2 regions of the Mesorhizobium sp. M8A.F.Ca.ET.181.01.1.1 genome follow, and region 1 is predicted to be linked to the other one. Evidence: predicted binding sites of a transcription regulator. Region 1 holds the regulator's gene; the other holds the start of a gene.
The links. Region 1 encodes LexA, which represses DNA repair genes until DNA is damaged. Its sites were predicted from a motif close to TGTTCNNNNTGTGTTCNG; they were not measured.

Region 1 (10,006 bases):
TCGTCACCTTTCCGGCGACATGGTCGACAAGGTGTAGCCGGCTGCACGAAGCCTTCCGCGAAAGATGGGAATTCAGATCCACCGCCTCCGGCCAGGTGCCCCCACGCTGGCCGGGCAGCAGACAGGGACAGCGGCGACATGCTTGGGCCTTCAGCGCATACCGACACGTTCACGCGCGATCATCTGCCGCCGCCCGAACAATGGCCCGACTTCCTGCTCGACGGCTTCGACTACCCCGAACATCTCAACGCCGGTGTCGAATTGACCGACCGGCTGGTCGAGAAGGGTCTCGGCGACCACACCGCCCTGATCGGCAATGGCCGCCGCCGCACCTACAAGGAACTGTCCGACTGGACGAACCGGCTCGCCCACGCGCTGGTCGAGAATTATGGCGTCAAGCCGGGCAACCGGGTGTTGATCCGCTCCGCCAATAACCCAGCCATGGTCGCCTGTTGGCTGGCCGCCACCAAGGTCGGCGCCGTCGTCGTCAACACCATGCCGATGCTGCGTGCCGGCGAACTCACAAAGATCGTCGACAAGGCCGAGATCACGATCGCGCTCTGCGACACCAGGCTGATGGACGAGATGACCGCCTGCGCCAAGGACAGCGCGTTCCTGAAGCAGGTGATCGGCTTCGACGGCACCGCCAACCATGATGCCGAGCTCGACCGCGCCGCCCTCGACAAGCCCGTCACCTTCACCGCCGTCAGCACCGGCCGCGACGATGTCGCCCTGCTCGGCTTCACCTCGGGCACGACGGGCGTGCCGAAGGCGACGATGCATTTCCACCGCGACCTGCTGATCATCGCCGATGCCTACGCCCGCGAAGTCCTGCAGGTGACGCCGGACGACATCTTCGTCGGCTCGCCGCCGCTCGCCTTCACCTTCGGTCTTGGCGGGTTGGCCATCTTTCCCCTGCGCTTCGGCGCGGCGGCGACCCTGCTGGAACAGGCGACGCCACCCAACATGATCCACATTATCGAGAGCTACAAAGCCACCATTTCCTTCACCGCGCCGACCGCCTACCGCGCCATGCTGAAGGCCATGGATGAGGGTGCCGACCTGTCATCGCTGCGTGTTGCCGTTTCCGCCGGCGAGACCTTGCCGGCTCCGGTCTTCGAAGAGTGGACACGAAAGACCGGCAAGCCGATCCTCGATGGCATCGGCGCCACGGAAATGCTGCACATCTTCGTCTCCAACCGCTTTGACGACAGGAAGCCCGCTTCGACCGGCAAGCCGGTCGGCGGCTACGAGGCGCGCATCGTCGACAACGACATGCGCGAAGTGCCGCGTGGCGAGACCGGACGGCTGGCGGTGCGCGGGCCAACCGGCTGCCGCTACATGGCCGATGACCGGCAGAAGGACTATGTGCGCGACGGCTGGAATCTCACCGGCGACACCTTCACGCAGGACGAGGACGGCTTCTTTCACTTTGCCGCGCGTTCCGACGACATGATTGTCAGCGCCGGCTACAACATCGCCGGACCCGAGGTCGAGGCGGCGCTGCTTTCGCATCCCGATGTCGCCGAATGCGCTGTCATCGGCGCCGAGGATGGCGAGCGCGGCCAGATCGTCGAGGCGCATGTCGTGCTGGTGCGAGGCGTGGCGCCGGACGCGATGACCGTCAAGCGCCTGCAGGACCACGTCAAGGCAACCATCGCGCCCTACAAATACCCGCGATCGGTCAAATTCATCGCCGCGCTGCCCAAGACCCAGACCGGCAAGATCCAGCGCTTCCGCCTGCGCACGGAGAAAATCAATTGAGCGAACCCTACGATCCGGCGTCCGAAGGCGCACAGATGTCGTTCAAAGAACGCATGTCCTACAGCGACTATCTGCACCTGGAGAAAGTACTCGACGCGCAGGCGCCGCTGTCGTCGGCGCATGACGAGATGCTGTTCATCATCCAGCACCAGACATCGGAACTCTGGATGAAGCTCGCCCTGCACGAGATTGGCGCCGCGATCCGCTCGATCCGTGCCGACCGGCTGGAGCCGAGCTTCAAGATGCTGTCGCGCGTCGCCCGCATTTTCGAGCAGCTGAACAACGCCTGGGACGTGCTGCGCACGATGACTCCAAGCGAATATACCGAATTCCGGGACGCGCTCGGCCAGTCCTCGGGTTTCCAGTCCTGGCAGTATCGCGCCATCGAATTCATGGCCGGCAATCGCAACCTCGCCATGCTTGGGCCGCACAAGCACCGGACGGACCTCACGGGCAGGCTGGAGGCAATCCTGACCGAGCCGTCGCTCTACGATGAAGCGCTGCTGCTTCTGGCACGCAACGGATTCGACATCGGCGCCGATGCCAGGCGCACGGACTGGCGAGAGACGCGCAGCGAGAACGAAGAGGTCCTCGTCGCCTGGCAGACCATCTACCGCGATCCGCAGCGCTACTGGATGTTCTATGAACTGGCCGAGAAACTGGTCGACTTCGAGGACTACTTCCGCCGATGGCGCTTCAACCACGTCACCACGGTCGAGCGCATCATCGGCCTGAAGCGCGGCACCGGCGGCACATCCGGTGCCTCCTACCTCAAGAAGATGCTCGAGGTCGTCCTGTTTCCGGAACTCTGGAACGTCCGTACCCGGCTCTGAGCTCCTTGGTGCGGACTGGAAAGCGGCGCGGCACTTTTCCTGGAATTGCGCCGACGCTTCAGGTCACCGCGGTCTTGACCGCGAAGCGCGCGTCCTTCCACGCGCCGGTGCGCAGGATATCTTCCAACACCCCGACCGCCTGCCATACATCGGCGTAACCGACATAGAGCGGCGTGAAGCCGAAGCGGATCGTCGATGGCGCACGGAAATCGCCGATCACGCCGCGCTCGATCAGCGCCCGCATCACCTGGTAACCGTTGGGGTGGAGGAACGAAACCTGGCTGCCGCGCTGCTTGCCATCGCGCGGGCTTTCCAGCTCCAGGCCGTAAGCGCCGCATCTGGTCTCGACGAGTTGGATGAACAGGTCGGTGAGCGCGATGCTCTTGTTGCGCACTGTCGCCATGTCGACATCGTCCCAGATATCCAGCGCCCCCTTGAGCGCCCGCATCGACAAGACCGGTTGCGTGCCGCACAGGAAGCGACGGATGCCGCTGCCGGCCGCATAACCCTGCTCGAAGGCGAAGGGCCGCGCGTGGCCCCACCAACCGCTGAGCGGCTGCTGGACTTTGTCGTGATGACGCGTGGCGGCGTAGATAAAGGCTGGCGCGCCCGGACCACCATTGAGATATTTGTAAGTGCAGCCGATGGCGAAATCCGCATTGGCGCTGTCGAGTTCGACCGGCAAGGCGCCGGCGGAATGGCAGAGATCCCAGACGATCAGCGCGCCGACCTGATGGGCCTTGCATGTCAGTGCCGCCATGTCGCGCAGCTGGCCGGATTTGTAATTGACATGGTTGACCAGGATGACGGCGACACGCTCGTCGATCAGTTCCTCAATGGTCGGCGCGTCGACGCCCTCGAGCCGCAAGACAGTGCCGGGTCGCGTCGAGGCCACGCCTTCGGCCATATAGAGATCGGTCGGAAAGCTGTCGCCTTCGGCGACGATGACCGACCGGTCCGGCCGCATGCCGAGTGCGGCATGCAGCACCTTGTAGATATTGATCGAGGTCGTATCGCACACCACGGTCTGGCCGGGCGCGGCGCCGATCAGCCGTCCGAGCTGGTCGCCAAGTGCCAGCGGCATGTCGAACCAGCCGGCAGTATTCCAGGCGCGGATGAGATCCTGCGCCCACTCCTGGGTGGCAGCCTTCTGCAGCTCGTTGAAGACGGCGGGTGCCGCGGCCCCAAGCGAATTGCCGTCGAGATAGATGACGCCTTCCGGCAAAATGAACCGGTCGCGCATGGCGCGCAGCGGGTCCGCCGCATCCATGGCCTCGACGGCTGCGAAATCGAGCGGTGCACGCATCATTTGTGACATTCCCTGGTTATTCATGCCCTGGTTATTCACGGATCGCTTCGCGTGCCGGCGCGGACCCGCGGCTACGCTTGAGGCTGGGCAAGGCAAGCATGGCGAGCACGAACAGACCCGTGGCAAGCTTCAGGTCGGGCGGCGGCATGCCGGCGGCAAGGCAGAACGACACCAGCTGGTAGTAGATGATCGCGCCGGCGAAGGGCGCCAGCAGCTGGCGCCAGACCGTCTGCTTGCCGACGACGGCCTCGCCGATCATCAGCGCGGCAAGGCCGTTGATGAGGATCCCCAATCCCATATTGACGTCGGCAAATCCCTGCGACTGCACCATCAGCGCGCCGCTTGAAGCCGAAAAAGCGCTCGCCAACCCGACACCGCCTATGGTCGCGGCCCAGACATTGATGCCTTGCGCCTCGGCCATGTCGGGATTGGCGCCCACGGCACGCACGGCCGTCCCCTTCTCGGTCCTGAAGAACATGTGGAGCAGCATGAAGGCGATCAGCGCGAGAAGGCCGGCGACGACGATCTTGCTGGCGGGAAAACCCGGCCGCGCGAACGGCACCCAGTCGAACACCGTCGGCGAGCCGAAGACCGAGAGATTGGACTTGCCCATGATGCGAAGGTTGATGCTGTAGAGCATCGTCATCATCAGGATGCCCGCCAGAAGCGTGTGGATGCGGAAGCGCAGATGGATGAAGGCGGTGCAGCAGCCCGCCGCGAAGCCGGCAACGAGGGCGGCGGCGATGCCGACCAACGGCGATGCGCCGGCGGCAAGGAGGACGCCGCAGATGCAGCCGCCCAGCGGAAAGGCGCCCTCGCTGGTGAGATCGGGAAAATTCAGCATGCGAAACGGAATCATGATCCCGAGCACGACAAAGGCCAGGATCAGGCTTTGCGCCAGCGTGACCGGCATGATCGCGACGAAGCTGGCGAGAACGTCCTGAATGAAGCCCATGATGATCAGCTCGCCAGCAACATGCGGTCGGTCTTGACTGAGAAATGGCCGATCAGATCGATAACCGTGATCCTCGCCTTCTCTTCGCCTGTGACCTCCAGGAGGACGCGGCCGGCGTCGAGCATGATCACCCGGTTGCCGTAGTCGACGGCATGCTGCATGTTGTGGGTCACCATCAAAGTCGTCAGCTTCAGCGCGCTGACGGCGCGCACCGTTGCCTGCATGACGATCTCGGCCGTGCGCGGGTCGAGCGCCGCGGTATGCTCGTCGAGCAGCAGCAAGTCGGGCGATCCGCCGACCGCCATGATCAGCGACAGGGACTGCCGCTGCCCACCCGAAAGCAGGTCGACGCGGGTGTCCATGCGGTTTTCAAGGCCGAGGCCCAGTATCGACAGGCGTTCCTTGTAGGACGCGAGCCGGGTGGCGTTCAGCCCCTGGCGCAAGGTGCGCTTGCTGCTGCGCAAATCAGCCAGCAGCATGTTTTCCGCGACCGTCATGCTGGCGGCGGTGCCGCGCATCGGATCCTGGAAGACGCGGGCCAGCTTCGCGGCGCGCTTGTGCACCGGCATATCAGTCACATCGGCGCCATTGATCAGGATCTGGCCGGAATCGAGGATCAGAGCGCCGGAAATGGCGTTGAGCATGCTGCTCTTGCCCGCCCCGTTGGAGCCGATGACGATGCCGAACTCGCCAGTCGCCAATGACAGGCTGAGGCCGTCCAGCGCGATCTTCTCGTCGGCCTGGCCCCTGTAGAATACTTTGCGCGCGGATCGGATCTCGAGCATCGTTCCTCCCTGACATGAAAAGTGACGGCGCCCGCGCCGTCACCTTCATGCAGCCTGATGTCAGTCGACGATGCAGCCGCAATCTGCCATCGAGGCCGGTATCTCGATGCCGAACGCGGCCATCGCCTTGCGGGAAATCGTTGCCATGTGATCCTTGTAGGCCGGGCGCGACGGCGCGATCGTCTTGGGATCCTTGCCCTTGAGTATCTCTGCGGCGATGTCGCCGGCGTTGATGCCAACCTGCGTGTAATTGACCGCGAAGCTCGCCGGCACAGTGCCGTTGCGGACCGCGCTGTCATCGGAGTTGACGACCGGGATACCGGCCTGGCGGGCGGCGGCGGAGACAGCGGCGATCGCCGGCTGGATCAGGTTCGAGGCCGGGCCGTAGATGACGTCGGCCTTGCCGGCGAGCGAAGCGATACGTTGCTGGATGTCATTGACGTTGTCGATGCCGACCTCCACCACCTCGAAGCCAGCGGCGGGCGCCGCCGCCTTGATCTTTTCGACCAAGGCAACGTCATTGGCCTCGCCCGGATTGTAAGGCACGCCGAAGCGCTTGGCGTTCGGCAGCAGCTTCTTGGTGAAGGCCATCACCGCGGCGACGTCCTGCAGATCGCTGGCGCCGGTCATGCCTTCGTCACCTGAATCCCACGACGGCACCAGCTTGGCCGCCACTGGATCGGTGACCGCGGCAAAGACGATTGGAATGCCGGAACCGGCGAGCGCCTTCTTGGCGATCTGCGAGACCGGCGTGGTGATGGTGTAGATCAGCTTGGGCTGCTCCGCCTGCAGCTTGGCGATCATCTGCGGCACCAGCGATGCATCGAAATTGGTATGGCTTTCCGTATAGACGACGTCCTTGCCCTCGACGAAGCCATTGTCCGTCAGCGCCTTCTTGAAGCCGGCTATGGCGGCATTGAGCTGGGGGTGCTCGCCGAAATTGGCAATGCCGATGCGTATCTGGTCGGCGGCGGCACTGCCGGCGCTCACCATCAACGCGCTAGCCATGAACAAACCCGACAACCAAGCGGATTTCGACTTCAACATCATTTCCTCCCAGATTTGATCAGCGCCGCTTGCAGCGCGGCTACTGCAAACGATCATGGTCAGTCCGCCGGCTTGTGTCAAACATTATATATAATTCTTGCCATGCCCCTACATCATATATAATTTTCCCTGCCAGACGACGGATGGACCGCGATGCAGGATCAAACGAGCTCCACAAAGACGGAGGCAGCCTATCAGCTGTTGCGGCGCGATATCCTGACCACGCGCCTCATGCCCGGCGCCCCGCTCAAACTGAGTGCACTGCGCGGCACCTATGGAGTCGGCTGGACGCCATTGCGCGAAGCCTTGTCGCGGCTCGAGGCCGAACGCCTGGTCACCGCCATCAGCAATCGCGGTTTTACCGTGGCTCGGGTGTCGCGGGCCGAACTGGAGGACCTGGCGCGCGCCAGGATGGTGGTCGAGATCCCCCTGTTCCTCGAATCGATGGAGAAAGGCGGCAAGGAATGGGAAGATGCCGTGGTCACCGCCCACTACCGGCTCTCCCGTTGCAAAACCGCGGTCGACGATCCCTCGGATGCGGCGGTCGACAAATGGGACGAGAATCACGAGGCTTTCCATGCGGCGCTGCTGAGCGCCGCCACATGCGATTGGCTGTTGCGTTTCCGCTCGACGATCTCGGATCAATTGCGCCGGCATCATCGCTTTCTTGGTCTGGCGCCGACATTGCGGGCCGCGGCCGGCCTCAAGGATGGCTACGAAGAGGCGATGGAGGCGCTGCGCGAAGCGATTGCGATCGAACACCATACCGCGATCATGGAAGCGGCACTCGATCGTGACGTCGAGCGGGCCAAGGCGCTTATGGTGGCCCATATCGGCTACACCCTGCACGTCTATGTCCACAGCTAAGACAGCGGCCCGACCAAATACGCCGCCCGCGCCGGCAGCTTGAAAGCTGGTTCGGGATGACTCCGGCGCTTCCGCGACACCTATTCGCACGCGTTGGTCGGAGTGGGGCCGGACGCCTGGGTCCATCGCTGCCCCGAAGCTGCCAGTCGTTGGCGTTTTGGTTTCGTTTCGTTCCGCGAATAACGGACCGATAAATTATACAATCCGCCCGGGGAAAGCCTTCCGAACGGCTGACGCCAAACTCGGGAGCGGATGGGCCACAGGCCATTAACCATAACGATTTCAATGGGCCTGCCGATGGCGGAAAAGGTCGGCTTCTGCCCGCCGTAGCGGACAAAAAACATCCGCAGCCTTAACAAATTCATTAAACTTTAAACGGTTGCGGAACACAACTGGAACAGATAGTGTTTGTTCTGGGTTTGTTTTTTCGATTCTGGTTCAGACCTTCGTTCAATGCCTTGGGGGCCGCCATGCTGACACGCAAGCAACATGAACTGCTGATGTTCATCCACGAACGGCTCAAGGAAAGCGGGATACCGCCCTCCTTCGACGAGATGAAGGAAGCGCTCGATCTTGCCTCCAAATCCGGGATTCATCGCCTGATCACGGCGCTGGAGGAACGCGGCTTCATTCGCCGGCTACCCAATCGGGCGCGCGCGCTGGAGGTGCTGCGGCTGCCGGATTCGATCGCGCCCGGCCTGAACGCGGCAAAGAAATTTTCGCCCAGCGTCATCCAGGGCAGCCTTGGTCAAAACAATCTTGGCCGCCAGCTCAAGCCGGCGACGGCGCCTTCGCGTCTGCCCGCGGCCGGCAATGACGACGATGTGGTTTCAGCCGTGTCCATCCCGGTCATGGGCCGTATCGCCGCCGGTGTGCCGATCGATGCCATCCAGCATCAGACGCATTCGATCTCGGTGCCGCCGGATATGATCATGGGCGGCGAGCACTATGCGCTGGAGGTCAAGGGTGACTCGATGATCGAGGCTGGTATCTTCGACGGCGACACGGTCATCATCCGCAATGCGAACACGGCAAGTCCGGGCGAAATCATCGTGGCGCTGGTCGACGAGGAGGAAGCGACGCTGAAGCGGTTCCGCCGTAAAGGCGCCTCGATCGCGCTCGAAGCCGCCAATCCAGCCTACGAAACGCGTATTTTCGGGCCGGACAGAGTCAAGGTACAAGGCAAGCTGGTCGGGCTGATCAGGCGCTACTGAGCCGGTTTGCCATCGGACTTGTCTGGCTTTTTATAGGGCGGCAGCCCCCTCGCCTCGCGTGAGAATTTTCGCTGCTCGTGCCAGGGCCGGTATGGTCCGTCGACAGCGAATTCGATCACAGCCGGGGTTGTGGCCGACTGGGGATCGAAGAAGACGGCAGCACTTCCCTTGCGGGCGAGCTGCCGTTTCGTGACGACGACAACCAGCGGATTGTGGCAGGCGTCATAGGCGGTCGCGTCATTGACGACGATCAGGTCGGCGAAGGCGCAGGCTTTCCAGGTGTTCTTGCGATCCTCGACATAGGCGACGATCGCGCCGGAAGGGTGCCTGGCAAGGCAAAGGCCTTCGCGGCAATAGAACGGCGATCCCTGCGGCAGGTCGGTGGGAGCGGCAATATCGAATTGCCCGTCCGCCTTGTCGAACATTTCCGGTTTGACGATTGTTTCGGAGACCAGAGCGCGTTTCCAGTTGTCGGCCGCGAATTCGTTCGGACGTTCCCGGTTGACGGCCAGTTCGCCATTGCCGATCGGCAGTGCGACCAGCCGTGCGTCTTCCGAGATCAGCACGTCGGGCGTGCGTATGTCCGACACAGTCAACAGACCGGCAAGTGCGAATGGCAGTGCCGCGAGCCGCAGCCAGGTCGTCGCCATCGTCGCGATGACCAGCGCGACGGCCACCAGCAGCACGGATTGCTGCGAGATCAGACCTACCCCATCGATTGGCGAGCGCTCCGATATCCATGACGATACGGCGATCATCGCTGTCAGGCCTTTGCCCATCACGTAGAGAAACGGGCCGTCGGCGCCGAAGGGCATCGCCAGCGAACTGAGGACCGCAAAAGGCATGACGACCACCGACACGATCGGCATGACGGCCAGATTGGCGAACAGGCTGAGCGGCGATACGCGCTGGAAATGCCAGATGGCAAACAGCGCCGTCGCGCTGCCGGCAATGATGGAGGTCATGGCCAATCCACCTGTCGCCAGCAGGAATTTTCGCGTCAGGAACCCGGGTAGTGACCGCTTTGGCGACGGTGGCCTCGTCTTACCAGCGCGGTGGTCCGCCCAGCCGGCATAGGCGCCAACAAGGGCCGCGGTTGCCGCGAACGACATCTGGAAGCTCGGGCCGACGACCTCGTGCGGGGAAACCAGGATAACGGCGATCGCCGAGATGGCCAGGTTGCGCATGGTGAGCGCCGCGCGATCGAACAAGACGGCAATCAGCATCACCGC
Region 2 (10,006 bases), on a different contig from region 1:
CGAGCGACGAGGTGGACCACCCCGCCTTCGCGCTGGATGCGCCCCCGGACCGCGACCATGCCCGCCGACAGCACCGTGCGCCGGTGCTGCTCGAACACTTTCGCCCAGACGACGAGGTTCGCGATTCCGGTCTCGTCCTCTATCGTGATGAACATCACACCCTTTGCCGAGCCCGGGCGCTGCCGGACAAGCACTATGCCCGCCGCTTCCAGCCATCGACCGTCGCGGGCTTCCATCGCCTCTGCGCAGGAAACTATGCTGCGGCGGCGCAGGTCATTACGAAGGAAAGAGATCGGATGGCTGCGCAGCGTCAGGCCGATGTGGCGGTAGTCTTCCACGACCTCGCCGCCGGCGGTCATCGGTCGCAGCGCCACCGCCGGTTCGTTGATCTCGGGCACGATCTTGGCCTCTTTGGCCGACGCAGCAGCGAATAGAGGCAGGGGTTCGTCGCGCAGTGCCTTGATCGCCCACAGCGCCTCGCGCCGCGCGAGACCAAGTGCTGGCCGGAACGCGTCGGCCTCCGCGAGCTGGACAAGTGCGGCCTGCGGCACGCCGGCGCGGCGCCAGAGATCGTCGACGGAGGCAAACGGCTGATCGGCGCGTGTCGTGACGATCTTGCTGGCGTGGGTGTTGGCAAGTCCGCGCACCATACGCAGCCCAAGCCGAACGGCGAAGCCTGCGTCATCGGAAACAGGCTCGAGCGTGCACTCCCAGCGCGAGGCGTTGACGCAGGCCGGCCGGATGTCGATGCCGTGCGCGGCCGCGTCGCGCACGATCTGCGCCGGTGCGTAGAAGCCCATCGGTTGGCTGTTCAGGAGTGCAGCGCAGAAAACGTCCGGGTGCCAGCATTTGAGCCAGGCCGAGGCATAGGCGATCAGCGCGAATGAGGCGGCGTGGCTCTCAGGAAAACCATAAGAGCCGAAACCTTCGAGCTGCCTGAAGGTCTGCTCGGCGAACCCCCGCTCATAGCCATTGTCTACCATGCCCTCAATCAGCTTCGTCTTGAATGACGAAACCCCGCCCGTGAACTTGAAGGTGGCCATCGATTTGCGAAGCATGTCCGCTTCGCCCGGCGTGAAGCCGGCGCATTCGATGGCGACGCGCATTGCTTGCTCCTGGAACAGCGGCACGCCGAGCGTCTTGCCGAGCACCTTTTCGAGCTCCGGCTTCGGATAATGCACCGGCTCCAGGCCTTCCCGCCGGCGCAGATAGGGATGGACCATATCGCCCTGTATCGGCCCGGGACGAACGATCGCGACCTGCACCACCAGATCGTAGAAGGTCCTCGGCTTCAGCCGCGGCAGCATGGACATCTGCGCCCGGCTCTCGATCTGGAAGGTGCCGAGCGTATCGGCCTTGCGGATCATGGCATAGGTGCGCGGATCCTCCGCCGGGATGGTCGCAAGGTCGAGCCGGATGTCCTTGCAGTCAGCGAGAAGATCAAGGCCCTTCTTCATACAGGTCAGCATGCCGAGCGCCAGCACGTCGACCTTCATGAATTTGAGCGCGTCGATATCGTCCTTGTCCCATTCGATCACCTGGCGGTCCTTCATGCTGGCCGGTTCGATAGGCACCAGGTCGTCGAGGCGGTCGTGGGTAAGCACGAAGCCGCCGGGATGCTGGCTGAGATGGCGGGGGGCGCCCATCAACTGACGGGCGAGGTCGAGCGTCAGCCGCAGGCGGCGATCGGCGAGGTTGAGGTTTAGATCCTCGACATGGCGTTCCTCGACGCCCTCTTCAGACCAGCCCCAAACTTGGCCGGACAAAGTGCGGATGAGATCTTCCGGCAGGCCGAGCGCCTTGCCGACATCGCGCAGCGCGCCCTTGGTGCGATAGCGGACCACCGTCGAGCACAATGCCGCGTGGTCACGGCCATAGGTGTCGAACACCCACTGCATGACGATCTCGCGCCGCTCGTGCTCGAAATCGACGTCGATATCCGGGGGCTCGCGGCGTTCCTCGGAGACGAAACGCTCGAACAAGAGATCGTTGCGGCCGGGATCGATCGAGGTGATGCCGAGCACATAGCAGACCGCGGAGTTGGCGGCCGAGCCACGGCCTTGGCAAAGGATGTCCTTCGACCGCGCGAAGCGAACGATGGCGTTCACGGTCAGGAAGTAGGGCGCATAATCGAGCTTCTCGATCAGCCGCAATTCGTGGCGCAGTGACGCGATGACGCTGTCAGGCAAACCCTCGGGGTAACGGGAGTCGGCGCCCTGCCAGGTCAGCTTTTCGAGCGCCTGCTGCGGTGTCAAAGACGGGTCGTCGCGCTCCTCCGGATATTGGTAGGCGAGTTCGTCGAGCGAAAAGCGGCAGCGGTTGGCGATCTCGATGGTGCGCGCCAGCGCCTCCGGGTAGCGCGCGAAAAGCCGGTGCATCTCCTGCGGCGGCTTGAGATGGCGGTCTGCATGCCGCTCGCGGCGGTCGCCGAGCGCGTCAATGGTAACATTGTGCCGGATCGCGGTGACAACGTCCTGCATGGTGCGGCGGCCTGGCTCGTGGAAGAGCACGTCGTTGGTGACGACGCACGCCACCTTCATCTTGAGGGCAAGTGCCGCCAGGTCGTGGATGCGAAGCTGATCGTTGGGCCGGCGCCTGAGCGTCAGCGCCATGTACGCCCGATCGCCGAATGCCTCGCGCAGGTGCCTGAGGCGCAGCGCCAGGGTCTCATCGGCCAGATCGGGCAGGAGAACGGCGATGAGGCCGGCGCCATAGGCGACGACGTCGCTCCACGCCAGCCGGCATTTCGCTTTTCCGGCGCGTCCCTTGCCAAGCGAGAGCAGCCGACACAGCCTGGAATAGGCGTCGCGATCCGTTGGGTAGACAAGCAGCGACGTGCCGTCATCGAGGTCAAGCCGGCAGCCGACGATGAGCCGCACGCCAGTCGTCCTGGCGGCCTCATGGGCACGCACGATGCCGGCGAGGCTGTTGCGATCAGCGACGGCCAGCGCCTCGATGCCGAGCAGCGCTGCCTGCGAAAACAACTCCTCGGCCGAGGAGGCGCCGCGCAGGAAGCTGAAATGCGAGGTGACCTGCAATTCGGCATAACGGACCTCGCTCATCCGAACACTCCGTGCAGGAACCAGCGGTGCGAGCCCGTTGCCGCATCCTCGCCGTCGCCGGCGCGGTAGAGCCAGTAGCGCTCGCCGGCTTCGTCCTCGACCCTGAAATAGTCGCGCACCGCGACAAGCTCGGCGTCGCGCTTCCACCATTCGCCGAAGACCCGCTCCGGACCGTCCGCGCGCTTCACGCGTCGGCGCACCCCTCGCCAGGTGAAGGACACTGGCGGATGGTCGGGCAACAGCGCCACCGTCTCGACCGGATCCGGCTGCGCCAGCAAGCGCGAGGGCCGCGGCCAGTGACCGGGCCAGCTCGCGCCGGTGTCGGCCGCCATCGCCGGAATCTTGCCAACCGAACGCTCCGGCACGTCGCTGGCGACGGGTGCAAGCCGATAGACGGCGCGCTCGCCGACGCGGTTCATCAGCGTATCGATGAGTTCGGAGACGTCGGGCACGGTCTCCTCGACGAGGGAACTCACGGCCTGGCTGCGCTCCAGAGGCTCAGCCGCCGTCGCCGCCAAGATCATCATCTCGATGCCGAAGCCGGCCGCGATGGTCTCGATCTTGTCACAGAGCAGCCGCGTCAACCGTTTGGCATCGCGAACGGGCATCGCCATGCCGACACGGATCGCCTGGGCATGGCTGTCGACGCGCCGGCAGATGAGATCGAGACGGCGCGCGCCGATGCCGCGCTGTTCCATCAGGTTGCAGAGCTGGGCGACGAGCTTGCCGATGTAGCGCGCGATTGTCTCGGCCGCGCCGATAGGCTCGGCGAAGGCGCGGCGGACTTCGATGATGTCCGGCGGACGAACCGGGTCGATCGGCTCGGCGACGGCGCCAAGGGCCTGATCGATACGACGGCCGATCTCCGGACCGAAGCGCAACGCAAGCGGGGCGCGCGGCTGTTTCAGGAGATCGCCGATCCGTTGGAAGCCTAGCTTGCGCAGTTCGGCCGCCGTCGAAGGCGCGATCCGCAACGCCTCGAGCGCGAGCGGTTCGAGGATCGATTGACCATGGCCGGCCGGTGCGATGCGGATGCGATGGCCGCCATAGCGGGCCATTGCATGCGCCGCACCCCAGCTGTCCGCGATCGCGGCGCGGGCGACGATGCCGGACATGGCCAGACGTCCGACCATGCCCTCGAGCATCATGGCCTCGCCGCCATGGAGATGGTCGGCGCCGGTCGTGTCGATGACGATCCCGTCGGGAGGGTCGGGCGCTAGGATCGGTGCAAATCGAAGCATCCAGACGGCGAGCCGCTCGAGCGCCTTGGCATCCGCTTGCGGATCGGCGTCCTGGATCGCGAGGTCCGGCACCAGCACCTGCGCCTTCGTCACGGGCATGCCGGGGCGCAGGCCGGCGACGAGTGCGGCGGCGTCGGCGGCGAGCACCAAGCGCCTGTTTTTATCGCGGCCGATCAGGACGAGCGGAGCCTCAGCTGGAGGCGCCCCATCGCCGGCCTTGCGCCGCACCCTGTCGGTCGGCCAGGTCGGCAGGAACAGCGAGACAACCCGTGCCATCGCACGCCTCCAATTCGAAATCGGCACTTTCGCCCGCGCGGGCGCGGATCAATTCGACCAGCCATCGGTGACGGCCGACGCCAGGTACAGGCAATGGCGCCGATGGCAGGACCGAGACGCGCCAGCGTGTCATGGCTGCCGTCGGCTGCCCGAAATCGGCCGCCTCCGCCTGCCGCCGCCATCTCCGCAGCGCGATGCCGATCGTGTGCGCTTCCTCGGCGGCAAGCTGCAGCCGCCGCGAAGCGGTCATGGTCAGGCGCGCGACCTCGCCGACGACCGCGCCCAGCCCGCCATGCCGGATGCCTTCCTCCATGCAGGCGAGGATCGTCTTGTCGTCGCCGGCCTCAACATAGATGACCCGGTCAGGTTTGAGGCCGGCCTGCGCCAGCGCTGGGGCGAACAAGTCTGGGCGGGTGATGCACCACAAGACCTTGCCCCGCGTTCGCGCCGCCACACCGCCGGCGAACAGCGCTGCTGCCGCACCGTCGATGGCGCCATTGCCGCCGCCTGCGATTTCATGCAGCGCGCCGAGCGCCAGTCCGCCGCCCGGGAGTCGTGCGTCGATTTCGGCTATTCCGAAAGGAAGTACAGATATGGCGCGCCGGCCTCGGCCCTCGATCTTCTCGATCCGCGCGCGCAATGACTCTATGGCGGGCTCCGGCCGCAAGATGGTGGTTGACCTCCAAGAAAGCGTATATAAGAATGTTCTCTATTTGTTCTACGATTGGTGAACGAGAGTCAAGTGGGCATCAGCGAGCCGCTGGCGTGTTTCGCGGCGCCGCTTGCGAAATTACAGGCTGCTTCGACAACACAAGGGCGGCGTTAAGCCTCATCTCAGCCGTTCAGCCCGTCATAGCGCGACTCCAGAAGCAGACGATCGTTCAGTATTCCTGCCGCATTCACTCGTTCACTGTTTTTTTGGGCGTTCCCAATCGTAGCTTTGGGCCGATTGACGTGTGAAGCCGTAGTCGCAGCATAATCTGATCGATTTCTCCTCCATTTCGAGAGTACGCATCATTCCACTGAAAGCGCGACTCAATTGCTTTGCCAACGATGTGCAATTCGCTACAAACTCTCCAGGGGGAGATTCCGTGCGCGAGACGATATTTGAACATGTTACGGTGTGGTGCCGATGAACCTGCTCGGCCTGCGCCTTATTGCGCAAATCATGAACTGGACCGATGACGGCGTGGCGACGGCCGAGTATACTTGGCTGCGGCTAATGGCCTCGACTAAATATGACGGCTACAGCGATTTCCGAGCGGGATCCCGCTTTATCGAAAACCTGGCAATCTGGCTGAAACAGTTCGATGCCGAGGACCGCCAGACGGCCTATGATTTCATTAAGCACCGGCTCGTCTACATCTCCAATGCAGAGCTTTATCGCGTGATCGAGGCCTTTTATCCAGAAACGGTGACGCCGCATCTGCGGCGCCTTGCCGCCAAGCAGGCCGGCATCCCACCCCATGAGGTTTGGGGCAGCAGCGATGGGGTCGCAGCCTTCAAGCGGATTAAGCGACGCTCGCTATTCATAGGCATGAGCGACGGCAGCCGTATCGACATCATGCGGCGCGCCAACAGCGGCCGCATCACCCAGGAGCAGGTCGTGCCGATGATGAATATCGGCATCGAGAAATGGCTCGATCTTGCGAAGAAAATCAAGGAAGCCGACGCTGGCGACGAGCAGTTCGAGCATGTCTACCTGATCGACGATTTCACCGGCTCAGGTACGACCTTCATTCGCTTCAAGGATGGCGAGTGGAAGGGCAAGCTGCAAAAATTCAACGACATGCTGATCGGTGCGCGCAAGGCGGTTGAGGCACAGGGAAAGACCTTTCCGATCGTCGAGAATTACGCGCTGCATATTCATCATTATATCTCGACCACCCAGGCGCACGAGGCGCTACTCCAACGCACCAAATTGGCCAATCTCGAATGGGCGGACCGAACCTTCGGGTCAATCGATGTGACCCAGGGCACCTTGCTGCCCGCCTCGCTCAAACTCAATCCAGGCGCTGACGACGCCGTCATCGCGCTTTGCGAAAAGTACTATAATCACGCTCTCTACCTTCGGCTGATCGAACATGCTGGCGAGGCAGAGCAGGCCGATCTCAAGATGGGTTATGCCGACTGCGCCTTGCCGCTTATCCTTGAGCACAACACACCTAACAACAGCATTCCACTACTCTGGGCGGAAACGACCAATGAAAATGGTCACGCGATGCAGCCCTTGTTTCGTCGGCGTGATAGGCACGGCTGACCATGGCAAATCCATTTCTCCGCCGCGCCACCGAATACATTCGTGACGACACTACTTTCCTGGAGATCGTGAGTCCGGCGCCACTCACCACATTCCTGGCCGAGCATCCTCGCAAGGCCGACATTTTTGATCTGCCCATCCGCATTGTCGGCGCGCCGGGAAGCGGCAAAACCATGCTGGCCATGCTGGCCGAGTTTCGCCTCGTCGAAACGATCCTGCGCGACCCCACCAACGACACTAACAAGCAGCTTTCCATAGCCCTCGCCGGCGCTGGGTTTCTGCAAGACGGGAAACCCGGGGTCGCAGCTGTCCGCATTCCTATGGAATCCGAGTATCGCGACTTCTGGGAGTTGCCCTATGAGGACAGCGTCAAAACCAAACTCGCCCTGTGGCTGGTCCAGGCGCGCACTATGCTCGCTCTGCTGCGCGGCCTAACCAATGGCGACCATCGCCGGCTCGAGGAGATTCGCTTCATCGCCCGGGACGCATCGGAAGCGCACCTCGAGCAGATCGGCGGGCTGACCGCGACCGGCATTCGCGACCGCGCGCTCGAAGTGCAGCGCGCCATCTATTCAATCGGAGCGAGCTTGCTGCCGCCCGACATCGACAAATTGCCGAAGGCAGCGACTGAACCCTATCAGCCTTTCGAATGCATCCAGGAGATCGATATTCCGTGGATGGGAGAGCGTCTGACGGTCAAGCCGCTCGCTATCCTAGACGACGTACACGCGCTTCACCCAGACCAGTTCGAGCAGATCTTCACCGCGCTCGCGCGACGAGAGATCAAATTCGGACGCTGGCTGATGATGCGGCTCGACGCCCTCAGCCCTGGCGCCGTGTTCCGGTCGGCTCGTAGTGTCGCCACGCATAATCTCAAGCCCGACCGCGACTATGTCGATATCTTCATGCAGGGCGGCGAAAGCCGCGACAAGGAGCGGCGGCGCTTCCGCGACATGGCGGCGGACATGGCAGACCGCTACCTCCCGCGCGTCACCGCCTTCCGCAATCGCAACCTTCCGCCATTTCGACGGCTTGTCCCCGACGAACCACCACGCCTGTCTGAGGCGAAGCTGCGCGAACTCGCGGCTCTCGTCGAGCGCGATCAGCAGCGCTTCGACGTAACTCCGGCGCGGCGCATCTCGATCGAGGAACTGGTGGCCGGCTATCTTGCGGGGACGCAATCTGGCGACCGTGAGCCGGAGGTCGCCCTTGCCATGGTCCGAGTCCTGATGGCGCGTTACGCCAACCGCGTTTCCGATCAGCAGGTATCACTGTTCGAGGACTTTGATCCAGAGCCGCGGACACCGCTCAAGGCGAATGCGCCGGTCGCCGAGGCCGCCAGGCTGCACCTCCACGCGCTGAGCGGGCGTGCCTTCCACTACGGTTTCGACACGCTGTGCGACGCAAGCAACGAAAATGCCGAGCTGTTCCTCCAACTCGCCGGCGCGCTAGTCGCACGCATGGAAACCCAAGCGATCCGGGGACGAGCGCTGGCGCTCCCGGCGAGTGCACAACAGGATGTGCTGAGCGCCAAGGCTGTAGAAATAATGGATGGTTGGGCGTTCCCCTTCGCACGCCGTGTCCGCGCGATGGTCGATGGCATCGCGTCGGACTGCCGTGAAGTCTCGCTGCTGCCCCACGCCCGTCTCGGTGCCGGCGCGAATGCGGTTGGTGTTCTGGAAGAGGAGATGGCCAAGCTTCTACTCTCAAACGACGAGCTTGCGCTCATCCTCAAATATGCCGTCGCCCATGGCGCGATCGAGGTCACTCGGGACTATGGCCAAGGAAGCAAGAACTGGTGCCTCATCGAGCTCAGCGGCGTGGTCGCACTCTCGCATGGGCTGACCTTGCACCGGGGCGGCTTCCTCGAGCGCGATGTTGGCTATCTGCGCGAGCAGGGGGGCTAGGATGGCGCATAACCATTGGGAAAACTGCATCGCCCACTTCGATGCGCAGGTCGACGTGTTCGCAGGGGAATACTTTGGGCGCACAGACGTCCATTGCTTGCTGGTGGCCGCCGCGGGCTTCGACCCCCGATCGCTCGGTATCGCGACGCTTCTCGCCGGTCATCTTGGTGAACGTCTCAAGGGCCTATTCATCCGGGAGGAGCGAGGTACCCCGGACGCGAGTCTCGTCGCGGCGGCCGATCAGAACGCTGTACTACTTAGAGGCCTAGTGCCCGGTTGCGAAATTGCCACGGTTGATATTTTCGGCAACGATAATGCGCCGATCGCCGGAGCGCGCATCGCTTCGGTCATCCGTGGTCACAGCATCGCCGCTGAAACCACCGACATCGTGCTCGACATGACAGCGCTCTCGATCGGCGTCGCGTTTCCCGCCGCGCGCCTCCTGCTCGACTATTGTGAGAGCTGCGGCATCGCTTTCCACATCATGATCGCGTCTAACCCAGAGCTGGACGATGCCATTGCGAGCGAACCGGGTGATCGTCCGATTGCCGTTCGTGGCTTTGCCGGCACCGACCAAAGCGACGCGAAGCTGGAGATCGCGCGAATCTGGGTCCCACAACTGGCCAAAGGGCGCACACGCGCGCTCACTGATATCGGCCGTTCGATCCGCGGCACCTATAAGATCTGTCCGGTAGTGCCGTTCCCGGCACGCGATCCGCGCCGGGCGGACGCGCTGATCGCCGAATATGAGGCTCAGCTCGTAGACGAGTGGCAGGTGGACCCGCGTGATCTCGTATATGTCTCCGAATCCAACCCGTTGGATTGCTATCGGACCTTGAGCATACTCACCAAACGCTACTCCGACGCGGTCGAGCAGGTATTCGTACCGTCGATCATCCTCTCCCCCGTCGGCAGCCGTGTAATGGCCGCAGGGGCGCTCATGGCCGCGATCGAACATGACCTTCCCGTCCAGTATATCGAGACTGTGCGCTACGACTTCGATCCGGAAAAGCCCGCGGTCGCGGCGACACCCGACATGCGCGTCCACCTGCTCCTGTCCGGCCCTGCCTATAGCGAACTTGGCGCTGCATCCGCCGCACCGGCCGCTGCGCCAGATACCGCTGAGACAGTGAGGGACAAAGCAGTATGACCCGATTCGCCGAAAAGCTCGACACGCTGCTGCGCACCGCCGAGTTGGTCGCGAGCGCGGATTTGCGCGTGCTGGCCGAGGCGCTTCGGCAAAGTCGGCACCGCCAGGTG

Region 2: a site for LexA is predicted at 5,283-5,300, ahead of EN824_RS28795 (ImuA family protein). Genes of this name have one in related genera too.

Annotation. Positions count from the first base shown of each region.
Region 1 covers NZ_SRTV01000001.1:1,367,176-1,377,181, reverse strand. Annotated here, with positions in the region: gene EN824_RS06725 (AMP-binding protein) at 139-1,764, shown strand; gene kynA (tryptophan 2,3-dioxygenase) at 1,761-2,597, shown strand; gene kynU (kynureninase) at 2,656-3,903, opposite strand; gene EN824_RS06710 (ABC transporter permease) at 3,938-4,861, opposite strand; gene EN824_RS06705 (ABC transporter ATP-binding protein) at 4,867-5,646, opposite strand; gene EN824_RS06700 (ABC transporter substrate-binding protein) at 5,707-6,693, opposite strand; gene EN824_RS06695 (GntR family transcriptional regulator) at 6,847-7,560, shown strand; gene lexA (transcriptional repressor LexA) at 8,031-8,774, shown strand; gene EN824_RS06685 (ComEC/Rec2 family competence protein) at 8,768-10,006, opposite strand, start outside.
Region 2 covers NZ_SRTV01000010.1:180,858-190,863, reverse strand. Annotated here, with positions in the region: gene EN824_RS28805 (error-prone DNA polymerase) at 1-3,062, opposite strand, end outside; gene EN824_RS28800 (DUF6504 family protein) at 3,059-4,579, opposite strand; gene EN824_RS28795 (ImuA family protein) at 4,494-5,246, opposite strand; gene EN824_RS28790 (hypothetical protein) at 5,712-6,839, shown strand; gene EN824_RS28785 (hypothetical protein) at 6,842-8,746, shown strand; gene EN824_RS28780 (hypothetical protein) at 8,748-9,896, shown strand; gene EN824_RS28775 (HAD hydrolase family protein) at 9,893-10,006, shown strand, end outside.